DNA from 2 places in the Brevundimonas aurantiaca genome. Region 2 is predicted to be linked to the other one. Evidence: riboswitches for the same ligand, from Rfam matches in the RefSeq annotation. Region 2 holds a riboswitch; the other holds the start of a gene.
What was found. A riboswitch is a leader RNA that binds a small molecule or an ion and turns the genes downstream of it on or off. The one in region 2 is predicted to bind glycine.
Positions count from the first base shown of each region.

Region 1: linked by a shared signal. The riboswitch ahead of JMT67_RS03675 (TonB-dependent receptor domain-containing protein) and the one ahead of gcvT (glycine cleavage system aminomethyltransferase GcvT) in region 2 are both predicted to bind glycine.

Region 1 covers NZ_CAJGVD010000001.1:735,821-744,908, reverse strand. The annotation lists gene JMT67_RS03700 (helix-turn-helix domain-containing protein) at 29-385, shown strand; gene JMT67_RS03695 (hypothetical protein) at 517-2,106, opposite strand; gene JMT67_RS03690 (sensor histidine kinase) at 2,476-3,861, opposite strand; gene JMT67_RS03685 (response regulator transcription factor) at 3,858-4,520, opposite strand; gene JMT67_RS03680 (ABC transporter substrate-binding protein) at 4,727-5,665, shown strand; glycine riboswitch at 5,872-5,959, shown strand; gene JMT67_RS03675 (TonB-dependent receptor domain-containing protein) at 6,135-8,819, shown strand; gene JMT67_RS03670 (S9 family peptidase) at 8,930-9,088, shown strand, end outside.
Region 2 covers NZ_CAJGVD010000001.1:1,134,512-1,143,599, forward strand. The annotation lists gene JMT67_RS05650 (adenosine deaminase) at 1-39, shown strand, start outside; gene pncA (bifunctional nicotinamidase/pyrazinamidase) at 228-863, opposite strand; gene JMT67_RS05660 (class 1 fructose-bisphosphatase) at 860-1,831, opposite strand; glycine riboswitch at 1,989-2,084, shown strand; glycine riboswitch at 2,088-2,173, shown strand; gene gcvT (glycine cleavage system aminomethyltransferase GcvT) at 2,229-3,344, shown strand; gene gcvH (glycine cleavage system protein GcvH) at 3,483-3,848, shown strand; gene gcvPA (aminomethyl-transferring glycine dehydrogenase subunit GcvPA) at 3,914-5,260, shown strand; gene gcvPB (aminomethyl-transferring glycine dehydrogenase subunit GcvPB) at 5,275-6,843, shown strand; gene JMT67_RS05685 (TetR family transcriptional regulator) at 6,871-7,482, opposite strand; gene JMT67_RS05690 (SDR family oxidoreductase) at 7,560-8,483, shown strand; gene JMT67_RS05695 (hypothetical protein) at 8,700-9,088, shown strand, end outside.

The DNA.
Region 1 (9,088 bases), 400 kb from region 2:
GACGTCCGGTTCAGAGACCACCGACCCATTGAACGTCTACATCGGCGCGCGCATCCGCGAGGAGCGGATGGCCTCCGGCCTGACGCAGTCTCGGCTCGGCGCGGCGATCGGGGTCACCTTTCAGCAGATTCAGAAATACGAACGGGCGGCGAGCCGGGTATCGGTCTCCACGATGGTTCGTATCGCGGACGCGCTCAAACTCCCGATCGTCGCCTTTCTTCCACCGCAGACGTTCCGCCCCGTCAGTGAGGAGGACGACAGAGATGTCCGAGAGCGGCGGGAACTCTTGAAAGCATTTCAGAAGACGCCGCCGGCTCGTCGAGGGCTGCTGCTGGCGCTGGCGCGGGAGTTCGCATCGGACGGCGCGCGCGCGCCGGACATGTAGCCGCCGCCTTCTCCGTCGCCTTGGGCCTCTGCGGCGGAAAGGCTGTCAGTTCCATACGACCGTAGAGGTCCAGGTCGCAGGGCCGCTCGACCGATGGGGTCGAGCGGATGATCGTCGCGGGTCTTCTGAAATCAGCAGACCTCGTCGCGCGGCAGCGGCTTGAAGACCCGGCGGTAAACGTCGCACTCGGCGGCGAGCACCATGCCGCTGCGCCATTGGACGGAGCCGTCGAGCGTATGGGCGAAGCCGAGCATGACATTGGGCCGCTCGAGGCGGCGAGACCCGCCCAGATCCCGGATCAAGCGGTCGATCTCGGCCGGCGGCAACAGCACGAGCTTGCTGGCGACGACCGTGTTGTAAGCGGCCGGAAGGTTGCGATAGTCGAACGATTCAGACGGATTGTCGTAGCCGGTGTCGCTGATCTGCAGATAGTCGCGGTTGAAGCGCGCCAGGGTGATGTGTTCGCCGTTCCCGCTTGTCATCACCTGATCGAAATACCGGTCGGGCCGGGTGAGATAGGCCTGCAACTGGGCCTTCGTCATGCCGGTGGCCGCCTTCAGAAGGGTGTCCAGCAGCTCCGCTTTCAGCGCACGGATCGGCGCCAGCAGCCAGTCGGGCGTCACGGCGTCGATGATGTCGCCGATCGCCGCAGCGGTCAGACCGATGAAGCTCGGCGCTCCCGCCATCGAAAGCAGATGTCGGGTCGCATAGTCGCTGAGGATGCGGTCGGCCTTCTCGGTGTCGGTCTTGCGCTCGGCGTTGAAGAACAAAGCCTCCGCCACCTGATGACTGACCTGGGGCCAGAGCCGCAGGCCTTCGTCGATGTCGTCGCGCCAGTATTCCTTGTAGGTGACCGGCGCCGCATTGAGCGCCACATAGCCGGCCAGCTCCGCCGTCAGCAGGACCGCCGAACAGCTGAAGTCGTTCCAGCGGCAGTTGTCGATGCGGCGCTGAAGGTCGGCCTTGTGGTCGTAATAGGCCCGAATGTCGGCGTCGAGCGATGCGCGCAGGGTCGAGAACAGGCGCGGCACCGAATAGTTGGTGCTGCTGCTGGCGCTGGGCAGCAACCGGTCCAGGGCGGAGCCGGGACGCGCGTCGACCATCGCCTGATAGATGCGTCCGTCGACCCCCGCCACGCTGGCGGTGAAGAAGTCGCCGGTCAAGGCTGAGCCCGGCAGGCGCTTGTCGATATAGCCTTCGAGGACGATGTGGCGGATCGCATTGTCCGGCGGGTTCAAGGTGAAGGGGGCGCCGGAAAACTGATTGATGAAGGTGTGGCCATAGGTGTCGCCCGCCGCGTGGGTCAGGAAGCCCAGGCGGAAGGCGCGTTGCAGCGGATCGTCGCCGAAGCTGTTCCAGACGTGCTCGAGCCAGGCGTCCGAGCCGTGCGAGACGCCGCTTTCCTCGCCGTCCGGATGGATGACCTGTTGGCCCGTGAGGATGTCAGGGTAGGCGTCCGGCCCAAGCACGCCGGCGCGATACTGCGCCCGACCGGCCCTCAACGCGATCAGTGTGTCGTCCGCAACCTTGTATCGCCGAACCTCGCCGGTTCCTAGGACGGGGATTTCCACATAGCCGTCGTCGAGCGCGTCGTTCACCGCGATTTCGGCGAAATAGACGTGGGACGTCGGCTTCCAGGCTGCGGCGACGCTGGGCAATAGGACAGCCGTGACGCTGAGGGCGGCGGCCAGCAGGCGCGCCTTGCGTGATTTCGCGAACATCGTGTCTCCTCCAAGAGAATGTGATCCCGCCGACCCCGTGCGTTGTATTGATCACGTCTTTTGCGAGAACCGTCAAATCCTTTTGGTTGTAGTCCTAAGCTCTTGGCTCAATCTCTGCGGGCGCGGCGACACGGCCTGGTCCGCATGTGATTTGGACAAGGCGACCGAAGCCGGGCAGGGCCGCGGCGGCTGACGGGCGCTGTGCGGCAAAAGCGAAAGCCCTCTGGTGGAACTTGGCGAGAGCGTCTTCGGCGCAGCCGCCCTCAAACCGCACATCGAACGAAGCGTCTTCAGCCGCCGTCGGTGCGAACGGCGTCCCCGATCCGGTGGCGCGCGTTCACCCTCAGAACGGCTTGTCGTTTCGACGACTCATTCTTCCGAACTGGGTTGGAAAGTCAGTCGCCCGACGAGGCCGCTTCGCGCGCCGCTGCGGTTGGATAAGCCGAACTGCCCGCCTTGGGCCTCCGCCAAGGTGCGAACAATGGCGAGGCCGAGTCCGGACCCGGACGCCTGGGAGGGGGCTGCGCGGAAGAATCGGTCCGTGAGGCGGGGAAGGGCGGCCTCATCGACGCCGGGGCCGTGATCCCAGACGCAGACCGCGCCCGTTGTTCGCACATGTACGACGACGGGCGGTGCGCCGTGGTGGAAGGCGTTGTCGATAAGATTGAGGATCTGTTCAGCGATGAGGTCCTCGGCGCCCAGAACGACCACGGCCTCTGCCGGAAGACGAAGGCGTAGGGCGCCGTTCGGAGCGGACCGGCGCGCCTTAGCCATTTGAAAGGCGCGCCGCGCCGCCCGGCCCAGGTCCGCAGACGACTTGATCCGGGCTCCGTCAGCCCGGGCCGTGGAAAGCAATTGGCCGACGAGCCGGGTCATGCCGGCGACCGCCTCGCGGGAGTCGTCGATCAGACGCCTCTCCCGCGCGGTCCAGGTCCTGGGCGCGCCCGCCAGCAAATCGAGATTGGCCGCCACGACCGAAAGCGGGGTGCGCAACTGGTGCGAGGCGTCGGCTGCGAAGCGCTGAATCCCCGACGTCGAGGCCTCGAGCCGCGCCAGGAGATGGTTGAAGGCGGTCAGTACCGGCTGGAACTCGCGGGGCGCCAGGTCGATGTCGGCGGGTGCGAAGTCGGCATGGGGACCGGGGCGGCGCGTCAGGTCGTCGATCAGCCGCTTGAGCGAGTTGAGGCCCCACTTCAAGGCCGGCCAGATCAGAAGCGCCGCCAACAGCACGAGCAGGGTGGGTGGCAGCAGGAGGCTGCGATATAGATCCAACAGGCTGGCGCGTCGCGAGTCCAGGCTCTGAGCCACCGACACGATGACGGGGGCGGGTCTTCCTGGGATCGTCAGGGTTTGCTGGGCCATGCGAACCGGCACGCCGCGGACGGACAGGTCGGCGAAGGCCGGAGCTTCCGACGAGGCGTCGGGCAGGCGCGGCAACTCCTCATAGCCTGTGATCAGTCGGTCGCCCTCGCGAACACTGTAGAAGACGGCGTCCCGCTCGGGGCCGTCGAGCAGGCCCAGAGTCCAGGGCGCGACATCGACAGTCACCTTGCCGTCGGCGACCGAGACCGTTTCCCGGATGGTCTGCAGCGCCCCCGCCAGGAGGCGGTCGGCCGTCTCCGCCACCACCCGGTGGGCCGTCCAGGCCCCGACCGCCAGCACCACGACGGCGAACAGGGCCAGGGGCGCGACCTGGGCGATCAGCAGACGTGTCACCAGACTGTGGGGGCGGCGCGAGCCGGGCGCCTCGCTCATGGATCGAGACGATAGCCGCGACCGCGGATATTGGTCACGGCGGGGCCGTCAGGCTGCAACTGGCGCCTCAGCCGACCGACATGGATCTCCAGGGCGTTGAGCGAGGGAGCCTCATCCTGCGGAAAGACCTCGGCCGCCAACAACTCCCGATCAACCACCTGGCCGGCGCGCGAGGCCAGAACGCGCAGGGCCGCCCATTCGCGCGGACGGAGCGACAGCTCTCGGTCATTGACCTGGGCCCGGCCGGCCTCCCAGTCGCAGACCAGTGAGCCGACGATCGCGGCGCCCGCCGCCCGACCCTGGCGTCGACGCACGATCGCTCTCAATCGGGCGATCAGTTCCGAAGGGGCGAAGGGTTTGACGAGATAGTCATCAGCGCCGAAATCCAGTCCCGCCACCCGGTCGCCCAGGGCGTCGCGCGCGGTCAGCATCAGGACGGGCGTCTGCGATCCCCGCCGTCTGAAGGCCTTCAGGACCTCGAAACCGTCGATGTCGGGAAGGCCGATGTCCAACACGGCGGCGTCGAACCGCTCCGTCGCTTCCAGATGAAGGGCTTGGTCCCCGCTGTCGGTGGAGCGGAGTTCGAAACCGACCGCCAGAAGGCTGGCCTCGAGCGAATGCCGAAGCGCCTTGTCATCCTCGACGACCAGTATTCTCATGGCGATGCGAAGGAGCGGATCATGAGCGGTACAATAGCGGGAAACCCGCCCCGGTGAAGACGGACCGGAGACATCTGCTTCTCGGGCTCGCGGGGGCGGGGGTTTCGGCCTGCGCGGGCGAGCCGGACGGGGTCGCGACGGCGCCCCGCGTCCGATGGCTTGCCAGGCGCGAGGGCGGGCTGCACATCCTCACGAACACCAGCCTGATGGGGCCTGTGCTGGCGGCGTTTCAACGGCGCTGGCCCGAGATCGCGGTGCGGCTCGAGGACATCAACTCCACCCTGATCGCGAACCGAGTCCAGTCCCGCGCCGCCTCCGGACTGGAGGGGCCGGATCTGGTCTGGAGCACGGCGATGGACGTGCAGGTCAAGCTGATCAATGACGGCTACGCCCAAGTTTACCGATCGCCGCATCGGGGAGCCATGCCGGACGGCTCGGTTTGGCGAGACCAGGCGTTCGGAGTGACGGCCGAGCCCGTCGTCTTCGCCTATAATCGCAGGCGGTTGCCGTCGGAGATCGTGCCGCGCAGCCACGCCCAACTGCTCGAACGGCTGTCCACCGACGCGGACCGGTTTTTCCGCCGGGTCACCCTGTATGACGCCGAACGCAGCGGGGTGGCGCTTCTGCAGTTGTCGGCCGACATCCAGATCTATCCCGACGCCTGGGCCCTTATGACTGCCCTGGGGTCTACTCGTCCGCGTGCCGATACGTCCGGCCAAAGGATGATGGGCCAACTGGCCGACGGCCGCATGGCCTTCGCCTACAATATGAACCAGTCCTACGGGGCGTCGTGGGTCGCCCGGGCGCCCGATATCGGCCTGGTTACGCCAGAGGACTATCATCTGTCCGTCTCGCGCGTGGCCTTCATACCCCGCAACGCGGCCCACCCCAACGCCGCCCGGCTTTTTCTGGATTTTCTTTTATCGCGTGAAGGGCAGAGGATCATCGCCGGCCTGGGGGTCCGCCCGGCGCGCGACGACATTCTCGCCGAACGTCGCGCCTTGATCCCAGGCGCTCGGCCGGTTCGGGTTGGACCGGCCCTGCTCGCCAATCTCGACCAGGCGCGTCGCGAGCGGCTTCTACAGCGTTGGCGGGCCGCCATGCAGGCGGCGGAACGGGCGCCGCAAGACCCTACGGCGCCCTAGGCTTTCCTGTGGATAAGTCTGTTTCTTCCGGAGGCGGTGTTTCTGTCACGTCGCTTTCACCGATCCTGCGGTGACCGATAATCGCTGGGCGACAAGCGACTGACGCGCTTTAAAAGCGGCATGTTAGTGCACGACTGTGCGAATTAGAGCATTATAATTGCGAATAGAGGCGATTTGACAGCCATCCGTTGGTCGATCTTACTCACTTCAGCAAGGCGGGAGAGATCGGTTCCCGCCGACGCCGAAGGCGCAACCGCCCCGGAAACGCTCAGGCAAACGGACCGTCTTGCTGAAGGAACGCTGGAGAGAAGGTCGAATCCGGGGGATGCGGCCTCGCCGAAGGAGAAAGGGTCGGCGAACGGCCCGAAACTCTCAGGCCCAATGACAGCGGGGGCGAACAGGCGCCGCAGAGCGCCGGTCGCATTGGGCAACCCTGGGGAGGGGCGTCGTCGCCATGAGGAATCTCGCTTTGTCTCGTCTTAATCGCAACCTGACCTATTATTGCAGCGCCATCGCGCTGATGGCCTGCGCCACCTCTGTCCACGCCCAGGAGGCGGGCGCCCCAGAGGATGCGGCCTCGGTCGATGACATCGTCGTCACCGCCTCCCGGATCGACCGCGCCGGCTTCGAGGCGCCGACGCCGACCATCCACCTTTCCGCCGAGGATCTGTCGGTCGGCGCGCGGCCGAATATCGCCGCCGCCCTCAACGACATGCCTCAATTCCGCGCCACCACATCGGCCCAGACGACCGGCACCAACACCGGTGCGGGCAATGCGCCGGTCGATCTGCGCGGCCTGGGCATCAACCGGACCTTGGTCCTGATCGATGGGCGTCGCGTGTCCAGCGAAAACGATCTGAACGCCGTGCCGTCGGTGCTGGTCAAGAGCGTCGACGTGGTTACGGGCGGCGCATCGGCCGCCTGGGGCTCAGGCGCCGTCGCCGGCGTCGTGAACATCGGCATCGATCGCTATTTCACCGGCGGCAAGCTGGGCGCCGAATACGGCGTGTCCTCCTACGACGACGCTGAGCAGGAACGGTTCGAAGGCGCCTGGGGCACAGACTTCGCCGACGGGCGCGGCCATTTCGTCATCGGCGGCGAATACCTCGACAACGAAGGCGTCATCCCCAAAGCGTCGCGCCCGAATATCGGCCGATGGGCCACCGTCAACGGCGCCCTGCAGCCGGACGTCGGCTTCGCCAACGCCGCTTACGGCGGTCTGATCCTGTCGGGCGTGAACCGCGGTAAGGTGTTTAACCCGGACGGCACGCTTCGGCCTTTCGATTACGGCACAGTCAGCGGAACCAACTCGATCGGCGGCGAAGGTCCGTCCAATGACGATCTCAGCCCCCTGGTCACGCCGCAGCGCCGCTACACCGGCCTGGCCAGCGCCGTCTATGAGATCAATGGCAAGCTGCGGGTCACGGCCGATGTCCGTCACTCGCGGATGTGGAACGACTATGTCTGGTTCGGCGATCACGATCGCGGCGACCTGACCATCAGCATCGACAACGCCTTCTTGTCGTCCACGATCAAGCAGCAGATGGCGGCCGCTGGCCAGACGTCCTTCACCTTCGGACGTTTCAACTCCGATCTGTCCTATTCCACGATCGATTTCGAGCGCGTCACCACCCAGGCCACTCTGGCCGTGGACGGCGAGTTCGGCGACAGCTGGCGCTGGGGCGCCTACTACAGCCACGGTGAGTTTGAGAATAATATCGATACGCCCGGTTTCCTGCTGAAGACCGAATTCGCCAATGCGGTCGATTCCGTAATCGATCCCGTGAGCGGTCGAGCCGTCTGCCGCGTGACCCTGACCAATCCCAACTCGGGCTGCGTGCCGATCAATCTCTTTGGCCTGGGCGCGCCGTCTCAGGAAGCCATCGACTATGTCACCGGCACGCCTCAGCAGCGGGCCACCACCAAGCTGGACGTCGCCGGCGTCAGCCTGCGTGGCGAGCCCTTCAGCCTGCCGGCCGGCGACGTGTCGATCGCCGTCGGCCTGGAAGCCCGCAAGGAGCAGACCGATCAGCGCATTGGCGAGCTGGACGCGGCCAAGGCCTTCAAGACGTTCAGCTTCTCGGCCATGTCCGGCGAGTTCAGCGTGAAGGAGGCCTTCGCCGAAGTCCTGGTCCCGATCGTCAAGGATCTGCCGATCCTGAACGACCTGCAGTTCAACGCCGCCGCCCGCATCTCGGACTACGACACCACGGGCTCGATCTGGTCTTGGAAGGTTGGCGCCACCAACGAGTTCTTCCCCGGCTTCCGCGGCCGTGTGACTCAGTCGCGCGATATCCGTTCGGCCAATCTTTCGGAGCTGTTCACCACCACCACCACCGGCTGGAACAACATCAATGACCCGGCCAAGAACGGGGCTTTAGTTTATACGCTGAACAACGGCGGCGGTAATCCCAACCTCCGCCCGGAGACCGCCGATACACTGACCCTGGGCGTCACCTATTCGCCGCCTTCGATCCCAGGCCTGAACCTGTCGCTGGATTATTACGACATCAAGATCGACGACGTGATAACGACGATTGCGCCGCAGGATCTGGTCAACCGCTGCTACAACGGCAACCTCGACCTCTGCTCCAAGGTCGAGCGCGACTCGGCGGGCAATCTGGTCCGCACCATGTCCACCTATGTGAACCTGGCCGAGTACCACACGGACGGGATCGACGCCGAGGCCTCCTACGCCTCCGACGCCGACCTCTGGGTTCCGGGCGCGACGGGCCGGGTGATGATGCGCTTGGTCGGCACCTGGGTGAACAGCCTGACCACGGACGACGGCGTGACCAAGATCGAATATGTCGAATCCCAGGGCTATTCTTTCGGCCTGGGCGTACCCAAGCTGCGGGTCAACGCCAGCCTCGGCTGGAAGGGCGAGGTGTTCGGCGCGAACCTGCGCGCGCGCTACATCTCGGCGGGCGACTACAACAGCACCGTCGCCATCTCGAACAACCACATCGACGCCTTCACCTATGTCGATCTAGGGCTGACGGCCGACCTGGCGCACTACGGCGCAAACGGGGTCGAGCTGTACGCCAATGCGACCAACCTGTTCGACAAGGACCCGCCGGTCGGGTCGCTCTATTCGCCGTATTACGACGTCATCGGTCGGTACGTCACGGTTGGCGCGCGGTACCGCTTCTAGTTCTGGTTCTGCGCTCCGGATCGCCGGCCCCGCTCCTCCATTGGGCCGGCGATCTCCCCTTCTGCTCCTCCATTTTTCACACGGTCTGTGTCATGATTTCCCGTCTGCCGATGGCTCTCCTGCTCGCCCTGAGCGTCGCTCCTGCGGCCCTGGCCGAGGCGCCCAAGCCCGCCGCCATCGTCGCCGACGGCCTTCCCGCCGTGCCCGACGACCTGGTCGCGGCGAGCCAGCCCTATCTTCAGACGCGCCGTGCGACCTTCCTGGGCTGG
Region 2 (9,088 bases):
TTCATCGCGGAGGTAGAGGCCTACGCCAAGGCGGGCTGACGTCCTTTCGTCATTCCGGGCGAAGGGCCTGCTTGGCCCGAAGACCCGGAACCCAGCGGCGCCGAAGGCGAAATGGGTCCGCCGCACTGTGCTGGAACAGCGCGTCCGCGACAGTTTCGCGCTCTCGCGCGCCGCTGGGTTCCGGGTCTCCGCTGCGCTTCGCCCGGAATGACGAAAGAAAAAGGGGTTTAGCCGAGGAAGGCCGCCGCCCCCACCTCCGCCACCCCAATCGCCCGGAAACTGTCCCGCGCCGTCGCCTCGGTCTGTGGCGTGATCGCGCGGCTGGCGTCGGAGATGACCACGGCCTCAAAGCCTTCGCGCACCGCGTCCTCGACGGTGAAGCGGACGCAGTAGTCGAAGGCCAGACCGCACAGGAAGACGCGAGTCACGCCCAGGTCGCGCAGCAGGCCGGCCAGGCCCGTCGGGGTGCGATGGTCGTTCTCGAAGAAGCCGGAATAGGAATCGACCGCCGGGTTGTAGCCCTTGCGGATCACGGCCAGGGCCTTTTGCACCGTAGGCGCCGCGTCGGGATGGAAGTCCGCGCCGGGCGAGCCCTGGATACAGTGATCGGGCCACAGCATCTGGCGGCCGTAAGCGACCTCGATCTCGGTGAAGGGAGCCGCGCCGGGATGGTTGGAGGCGAACGAAATCTGGTCCGGCGTGTGCCAGTCCTGGGTCAGGACCACCCAGTCGACCCGTTCGGCCAGCCGGTTGATCAGCGGCATGATCCCCGCCCCGCCCGCGACCGCCAGAGACCCGCCCTCGCAGAAGTCGTTCTGCGGGTCGATGACCAGAAGGGCGTCAGTCGGACCGATCTTCATCATGCGCTTGCGTAGGCGTCGATCTCGTTGGCCGAGCCCAGGGCGACCGGGATGCGCTGGTGCAGATGCTCGGGCTGGATGTCCAGTATGGGCTGCGTCCCGTCCGTCGTCGCCTTGCCGCCGGCCTGTTCGACCAGGAAGGCCATGGGATTGCCCTCGTACATCAGGCGCAGCTTGCCGGGCTTGTTCGGCTCGCGCTTGTCCCAGGGGTATAGGAAGACGCCGCCGCGCATCAGGATGCGGTGGACGTCGGCCACCATGGCGGCGACCCAGCGCATGTTGAAATTCTTGCCCCGGGGGCCCTCGTCGCCCTTCAGCAGATCGCCCACATAGGTCTGCACCGGCTCGGCCCAGTGGCGCAGGTTCGACATGTTGATGGCGAATTCCTTGGTGTCCGGCGAAATGGCGATGGCGTCGTGGGTCAGGATCCAGTCGCCGTCGTGCGACAGGGTGAAGCCCTTGACCCCTGCGCCCGTAGTCAGGACCAGCATGGTCTGGGGGCCGTACAGGGCATAGAGGGCGGCGACCTGATTGCGGCCGGGCTGCATGAAGTCGGCCTCGGTCGGCGAAGGCGTCGCGGACTTCAGCACCGAGACGATGGTGCCGACCATGGCGTTGATGTCGATGTTGGACGAGCCGTCCAGCGGGTCGAACAGGACCAGATAGTCGCCGGTCGAATGGGGCGCGGGCTGGACCTCGTCCATCTCCTCCGAAGCGACGCCGGCGACGGCGGGACAGGCCAGAAGGGCGTCGGTCAGCATGTCGTTGGTCATGACGTCGAGCTTCTTCTGCTCCTCGTCCTGAACATTGATCTGGCCCGAGGCGCCCAAGGCCCCGGCCAGGGCGCCGCCGGCGACCAGAGTGCTGATGTCGGCGCAGGTGGCGGCGGCGACCGTCAGGACCGTCTTCAGCCCTTCCGGAACCTCAAGGGCGGCGATGTGGGCGTCGAGGCGGGTGCGGTCGGCGGTCATGGGATCGGTCCGGAGCGGCGGAGAGGGACGCTCCGTTCTTGGCGGGCGGACGCAGGGAGAGCAAGGGCGAGCCGACGCCGGATGTCAGGAAGTGCGACAAGGCGGCGTCAAAACACGCCTGCGCTTGACTTGCGGCCGGAGTCGGTGGCTTAGGTCGATTGCTCTCGCGGGAGAGATCGGCGCGCCTCGGCGGGTCGACGCCGAAGGCGCAACCGCCCCGGAAACGCTCAGGCAAACGGACCGCGAAGCATACGGACGCTGGAAAGCCGCTCTTCACGGGCGCGCCGACGGAGCAAGGCGACATGATTTGGTCGCCGGAATCTCTCAGGCTTCAGGACAGCGGGGGCGCGAGGACGGCGGAGCTCCGCCACAACACGCGACCGTGAAAGCCTGAACCATGACCGATCAGACCCTGAAGACCACGCCCCTGAACGCCGCGCACCGCGCCCTGGGGGCCCGGATGGTGGGCTTCGGCGGCTATGACATGCCGGTCCAGTATGAGGGCGTCCTGGCCGAGCACCGTTGGACCCGCGAACACGCCGGCCTGTTCGACGTGTCGCACATGGGCCAGTGCAAGATCACCGGCGCCGACGCCACCGCCCAGTTCGAGCGGTTCGTGCCCGGCGACTATGAAATCCTGAAGGCGGGCAAGCAGAAGTATTCGTTGCTGCTGAACACCGACGGCGGGATCATCGACGACCTGATGGCCGGCCGCCCGGATCACGACGGCCTGTTCGTCGTCGTCAACGCCGGCAACAAGGACGAGGATTTCGCCTTCTGGCAGGCGAACCTGGAAGGCGACGCCAAGCTGACGGTTCTGGACGACCGCGCCCTGATCGCCATCCAGGGGCCGGAAGCCGCCGAGGTCATGGCCGCCCACGAACCGATCCTGGCGGAAATGGGCTTTATGGAATGCGCCCGGCTGATGCTGTTCGGCGTCGACTGCTATGTCTCGCGTTCGGGCTATACCGGCGAGGACGGCTATGAAATTTCGGTCCCGGCGGACCAGGCCGAGCGCGTCTGGAACACCATCCTGGAAGACGCCCGCGTCAAGCCGATCGGCCTTGGCGCCCGCGACAGCCTGCGCCTGGAGGCCGGCCTGCCGCTGCACGGCCACGACATCGACCCGACGACCTCGCCGGTCGAAGGGGCTCTGACCTTTGCCCTGTCCAAGTCGCGCAAGGAGCGCGCGGACTTCACCGGCGCCGACCGCATCTTGAAGGAACTGGCCGATGGCCCGTCTCGCGTCCGCATCGGCCTGATCGTCAAGGAAGGCGCCCCGGCCCGCGAAGGCGCCGAGATCGCCGACGCAGACGGCAATGTCATCGGCAAGGTCACCTCGGGCGGCCCCTCCCCCACCTTGGGCAAGAACATCGCCATGGGGTTCGTGCCGCCGGCCTTTGCGGCGCTGGGTACGGAGCTGAAGGTCATCGTGCGCGGCAGGTCCGCCGCCGCCGAAGTCGTCTCCATGCCCTTCGTGGCGCAACGCTATTACCGGAAGCCGAAGGCGTAACATTCACCCCGTCACCCTCGGGCTTGACCCGAGGGCCGGATTATCCGCCGCATTGCGTCGGGATCAACACAGAGAACGATCCGCCTCCGATCCTCGGGTCAAGCCCGAGGATGACGGGGTGGGAGATGGAGAAGAGAAATGAAATTCACCAAGGATCACGAGTGGGTCAGCCTGGACGGCGACATCGCCACCGTGGGCATCTCGAAGCACGCCGCCGACGCCCTGGGCGACGTGGTGTTCGTGGAAGTGCCGGAAGTCGGCAAGACCGTCGCCAAGGGCGCCAGCTTCGCCGTGGTCGAGAGTGTCAAGGCCGCCTCGGACGTCTACGCCCCCGTCTCGGGCGAAGTGGTCGAGGCCAATGACGCCCTGTCGACCGCTCCTGAAACCGTCAACTCGGCCCCGGAAGCGGACGGCTGGTTCGCCAAGATCAAGGTGTCGGACGCCTCGGAGCTGGACGCCCTGATGGATCAGGCCGCCTACGACGCCTTCCTCGCCACCCTCTAAGCCCCATCGGACCCGCTGATTAAGAGTCAGCGGGTCTTCGGCCTTTCATGGCCCAGGACAAGACCATGCGTTATCTCCCCCTGACGCCCGACGACCGCACGGCGATGCTCGCCGCCATCGGCGCGAAATCGATCGACGACCTGTTCGTGGACGTGCCCGAGGCGGCGCGGCTGGACGGGCCCGTGGACCTCCCCCGCGTGGCCGGCGAGCTGGAGGTCGAGCGCGCCCTGTCCGCCATGGCCGCCAAGAACGCCACGGCCGGCGCCACGCCCTTCTTCTGCGGCGCAGGGGCCTACAAGCACCATGTCCCGGCGACGGTGGATCATATCATTCAACGGTCGGAGTTCCTGACCAGCTACACCCCCTATCAACCGGAAATCGCCCAGGGGACTCTGCAGTATCTGTACGAGTTCCAGACCCAGGTGGCGAACCTGACCGGCATGCCGGTGGCCAACGCCTCGCTGTATGACGGTTCGACCGCCATGGCCGAGGGCGTGCTGATGGCGACCCGCGTGACCCGCCGCAACAAGGCGGTGATCTCGGGCGGGGTGCACCCCCACTACGTCAAGGCGACCGAGACCGTGGTCCACGCCGTCGGCGTGGAGACGCAGGTCCTGGCCCCCGCCGTCGACGCCGAGGCCGCCGTGATCGACCAGATCGGTCCCGACACGGCCTGCGTCGTCGTTCAGACCCCGAACGTCTTCGGCACGGCGACCGATGTCACCAAGATCGCGGAGGCCGCCCACGCCGCCGGCGCCCTGCTGATCGTCGTGGTCACGGAGGCCGTGTCTATGGGCCTCTTGAAATCGCCCGGCGAAATGGGCGCGGACATCGTCGCCGCCGAGGGCCAGTCGATCGGCAACGCCCTGAACTTCGGCGGCCCCTATGTCGGCCTGTTCGCCACGCGCGAGAAGCTGATCCGCCAGATGCCCGGCCGCCTGACCGGCGAGACGGTGGACGCCGACGGCGAGCGCGGCTTCGTCCTGACCCTGTCGACGCGCGAGCAGCACATCCGCCGCGACAAGGCGACGTCGAACATCTGCACCAATTCCGGCCTCTGCACCCTGGCCTTCACCATCCACATGAGCCTGCTGGGCGAGACGGGCCTGCGCAAACTGGCCCTGCTGAACCACGAGAAGGCCCTCGCCACGCGCGACGCCCTGGCCGCCGTTCCGGGCGTCGAGATCCTGACGAAGCGCTTCTTCAACGAGTTTGCGGTGCGCGTGCCCAAGAATGCCGCCGAAGTCGTCGATACGCTGGCGAGCCACCACCTGCTGGCCGGCGTGCCCTACAGCCGCCTGGCCCCCGACGCCGGCATGGACGACGTCCTGCTGGTCGCTGCGACCGAAACCACCCTTGACGCCGACATCAAGCTCCTGGCGACCGCCCTCGCCAAGGTGCTGGCGGCCTGAGCGGAGACAAGACCATGAGCACCATGAACACCGTCGGCCGCCCGACCGCCCCGAACCAGGTCCAGACCAAGCCCGCCACCCTGACCGGCGGGCGCGGCCTGTTGCAGAACGAGCCGCTGATCTTCGAAGGCGAAGGCTGGGGCAAGACCGGGGTCGACCTGCCCGAACCGAAGACCGATGCGTCGGACCTGGGCGACCTGGTCCGCAAGGATCCGATCGGCCTGCCCGGCCTGTCGGAGCCCGAGGCCATGCGCCACTATGTGCGCCTGTCGCAGAAGAACCACGCCATCGACCTGGCCATCTATCCGCTGGGCTCGTGCACGATGAAGCACAACCCGCGCCTGAACGAGAAGATGGCGCGTCTGGCCGGTTTTTCGGACATCCACCCCCTGCAGCCGATGTCGACGGTTCAGGGCGCGCTGGAGCTGATGGATACGCTGGCCCATTGGCTGAAGACCCTGACCGGCATGCCCGCCGTCGCGCTATCTCCGAAAGCGGGAGCGCACGGCGAACTGTGCGGCCTGATGGCCATCCGCGCCGCGCACGAGGCCTCGGGCCAGCATGAGAAGCGCCGCAAGGTGCTGGTGCCCACCAGCGCCCACGGCACCAACCCGGCCACCGCCGCCTTCGTCGGCTATACCGTCGTCGAGGTCGCCCAGACCGAGGACGGCCGCGTGGACGTGGCCGACCTGGCGTCCAAGCTGGGCGACGACGTCGCCGCCATCATGGTGACCAACCCCAACACCTGCGGCTTGTTCGAGCGCGACATTCTGGAAATCAGCCGCCTGACGCACGAGGCGGGCGCCTATTTCTACTGCGACGGCGCCAACTTCAACGCCATCGTCGGCCGGGTTCGTCCGGGCGATCTGGGCGTGGACGCCATGCACATCAACCTGCACAAGACCTTCTCGACGCCGCACGGCGGCGGCGGGCCGGGCGCGGGTCCGGTGGTGCTGTCACAGGCCCTGGCGCCCTTCGCCCCCGCCCCCTGGGTCGTGCATGACGATAGCGGTTACGCGCTGATCGAACGGGAAGAAGGCGACGCAGCCCAGGCCTTCGGCCGCCTGTGCGCCTTCCAGGGGCAGATGGGCATGTATGTGCGCGCCCTGTCCTACATGATGAGCCACGGTGCCGACGGCCTGCGTCAGGTCGCCGAGGATGCGGTGCTGAACGCCAACTACATCAAGGCCCGCCTGTCGGACCTGATGAGCGCGGCCTTCCCCGACGGCCCCTGCATGCACGAGGCCCTGTTCGACGACGAATGGCTGAAGGGCACGGACGTCACCACGCTCGACTTCGCCAAGGCGATGATCGACGAGGGCTTCCACCCGATGACCATGTATTTCCCCCTGGTCGTCCACGGGGCCATGCTGATCGAGCCGACCGAGACCGAGTCCAAGGCCGAGCTGGACCGCTTCATCGAGGCCATGCGCCTGCTGGCCCAGGCGGCCAAGGCCGGCGACGTCGACCGCTTCAAGGGCGCCCCCTTCCACGCCCCCCTGCGTCGTCTGGACGAAACCCGCGCCGCCCGCTCGCCGGTGCTGCGCTGGACCGCCCCTGCGGGCTCGAACCAGGCGGCTTAAGCCGCTCTCGGCGTCCGCCGTCCTGGATCAGGGCGGCGGACGCTGGCCCGCCATGCGTCTCAGGACGGCGAAGGCTTCACGGCCGAACCGTTCAGGCCCTTCGTCCGGATGGGCCAGCCAGGCCTCGCCGGCCAGTTTCATGATGCTGACGCCGATCGCCGCCGCGACGCGACAGGCGACGTCGTCCGGGGCCAATCCCTTCCGCTCGGCCAGCGTCTGGGCCAGCAGCCGCTCCACCCCTTCATACTTTGCGTGATCACCGGCCTGAAGGGCGGGCGTCTGATGGATCAGCCGCGTCAGGTCCAGCATGTCGGGCGTCTGGAAGCGCGCGGCGACATCGGCCAGCCCCCCCTCCACCATATCGAGCAGCGGTTCGTCGCACGGCCGGGCCGCCACCGCCTGGGCGATCATCTCAGGGATTTGGGCCTTGAGGGAAAAGACGATCTCTTCCTTGGAGCCGAAATAGTTCAGCAGGGTGCGGCGCGATACGCCCGCCGCCGCCGCCACCTCGTCCAGGGTGGCGCCGTCAAATCCCTTTTCGATGAACAGCCGCAGGCCTTCGGCCTGAATGCGGGCGTGGGTTTCCTGCCGCTTTCGCGCACGCAGACCCTGCTCGTCAGGAAAAACTTTTTCTTGCACTTCTTGCATATTTGCACCGGATGCAGATATGCAAGCCGGAGCCCTTCGGAAATTCAGTTCACCCCAGGATAGCCGCAATGACCCAATGGACGACAGCCGATATTCCCGACCAGAGCGGCAAGCTGGTCATCATCACCGGGGCGACCGGCGGCATCGGCTTGGAGGCGGCGCTCGTTCTGGCTGGAAAGGGCGCCGAGGTCGTTCTGGCCGCGCGCAATCCGGACAAGGGCGATCAGGCGGAACGGCTGATCCGCAGTCGCCACCCTGAGGCCCTCGTGCGGTTCGAACGGCTGGACCTGGCGGACCTCAGCTCTGTCGCCGCCTTCGCCGAGGCCCTCCTGGCGGCGGGTCGGCCGGTCGACATTCTGATCAACAATGCGGGCGTCATGGCCGTGCCTCGTCGCCGAACGACCATCGATGGTTTCGAGATGCAGTTCGGAACCAACTATCTATCCCACTTCGCCCTGACCGGCCGGCTCCTGCCACTGCTGACGGCGGCTCAGGCGCGAGTGGTGCAGTTGTCCAGCGTGGCCCATCGCGGCGGTCGGATTCAGCTCAGAGATCTGAACTATCGCTCCGGTTACCGGCCCTGGCCCGTCTATCAGCAGTCCAAACTGGCGATGCTGATGTTCGCCCTGGAGCTTCAGCGCCGCAGCGATCGCGAAGATTGGGGCCTGACCAGCGTGGCCGCCCATCCCGGTTTCGCCCGGACGGATCTGATCGCCAACGGCCACGCCGGCAGCCCGCCCGGACTTTTCGCCTTGGTCAGCCGCCTGCTGGCGCGCGTGGCCAGCCATTCGGCGGCCGACGGCGCCTTGCCGATCCTGATGGCGGCGACCCTGCCCCAGGCCGAACCCGGCGCCTATTACGGCCCTCAGGGCTGGCAGGAGATGCGGGGTGCGCCCGGCCGCGCCCTCATCAAGCCCCAGGCGCTGGATGTCGAAACCGCCCGCGCCCTGTGGTCCGAGTCCGAACGCATGACCGGCGTCCACTACGGCTGACCAAGGCCCAGCCGCGTCCTGTGGGACACAGACTGCGACAATCCGGCTTCATGACCAAAGCTTCATAGGAAAGCCACGGATCGGCCATCGAACCGGATCTTAAGGGGTTATGTGACAACCTCGCCACGGTCGCTCTTTCCCTTCCCGGCTTGGGATCGGGTGGGCGTGGCGACCGTTGTCACACCTCAGTCAGTCCTCCTCCCTCCCGGCGCCCTCGTGATCTCCGCACCCGCTCTCGTCCTGTCCTCCGCCTCGCCTCGCAGCCGCAAGCTGCGGGTGCTGAAGCGTTGGGCCCTGATGGCGGGCGGGCTGTTCGTGGTCCTGCTTGGCATTCTGATCGCCCCCCTGCCCGGCCCCGGCGGCGTCCCGGTGATCGCGGTCGGCCTGATGCTGATCCTGAAGAGCTCCTTCTGGGCCAAGCGACAGTTCATCCGCGCCCAGTACGCCCGGCCGAAATGGGTCTATCCCTTCCGGCGGCTGATGCGGAAAAAGCCGGAGTTCGCGCCGGTCTTCTGGCAACAGGCCTTGCGCGCCGAAAAGGTGATCCTGACCCGGCGTCGGCGCGGCCTGATCCGTCTGCGCAAGGGCCTTCGCCGCTACATCCG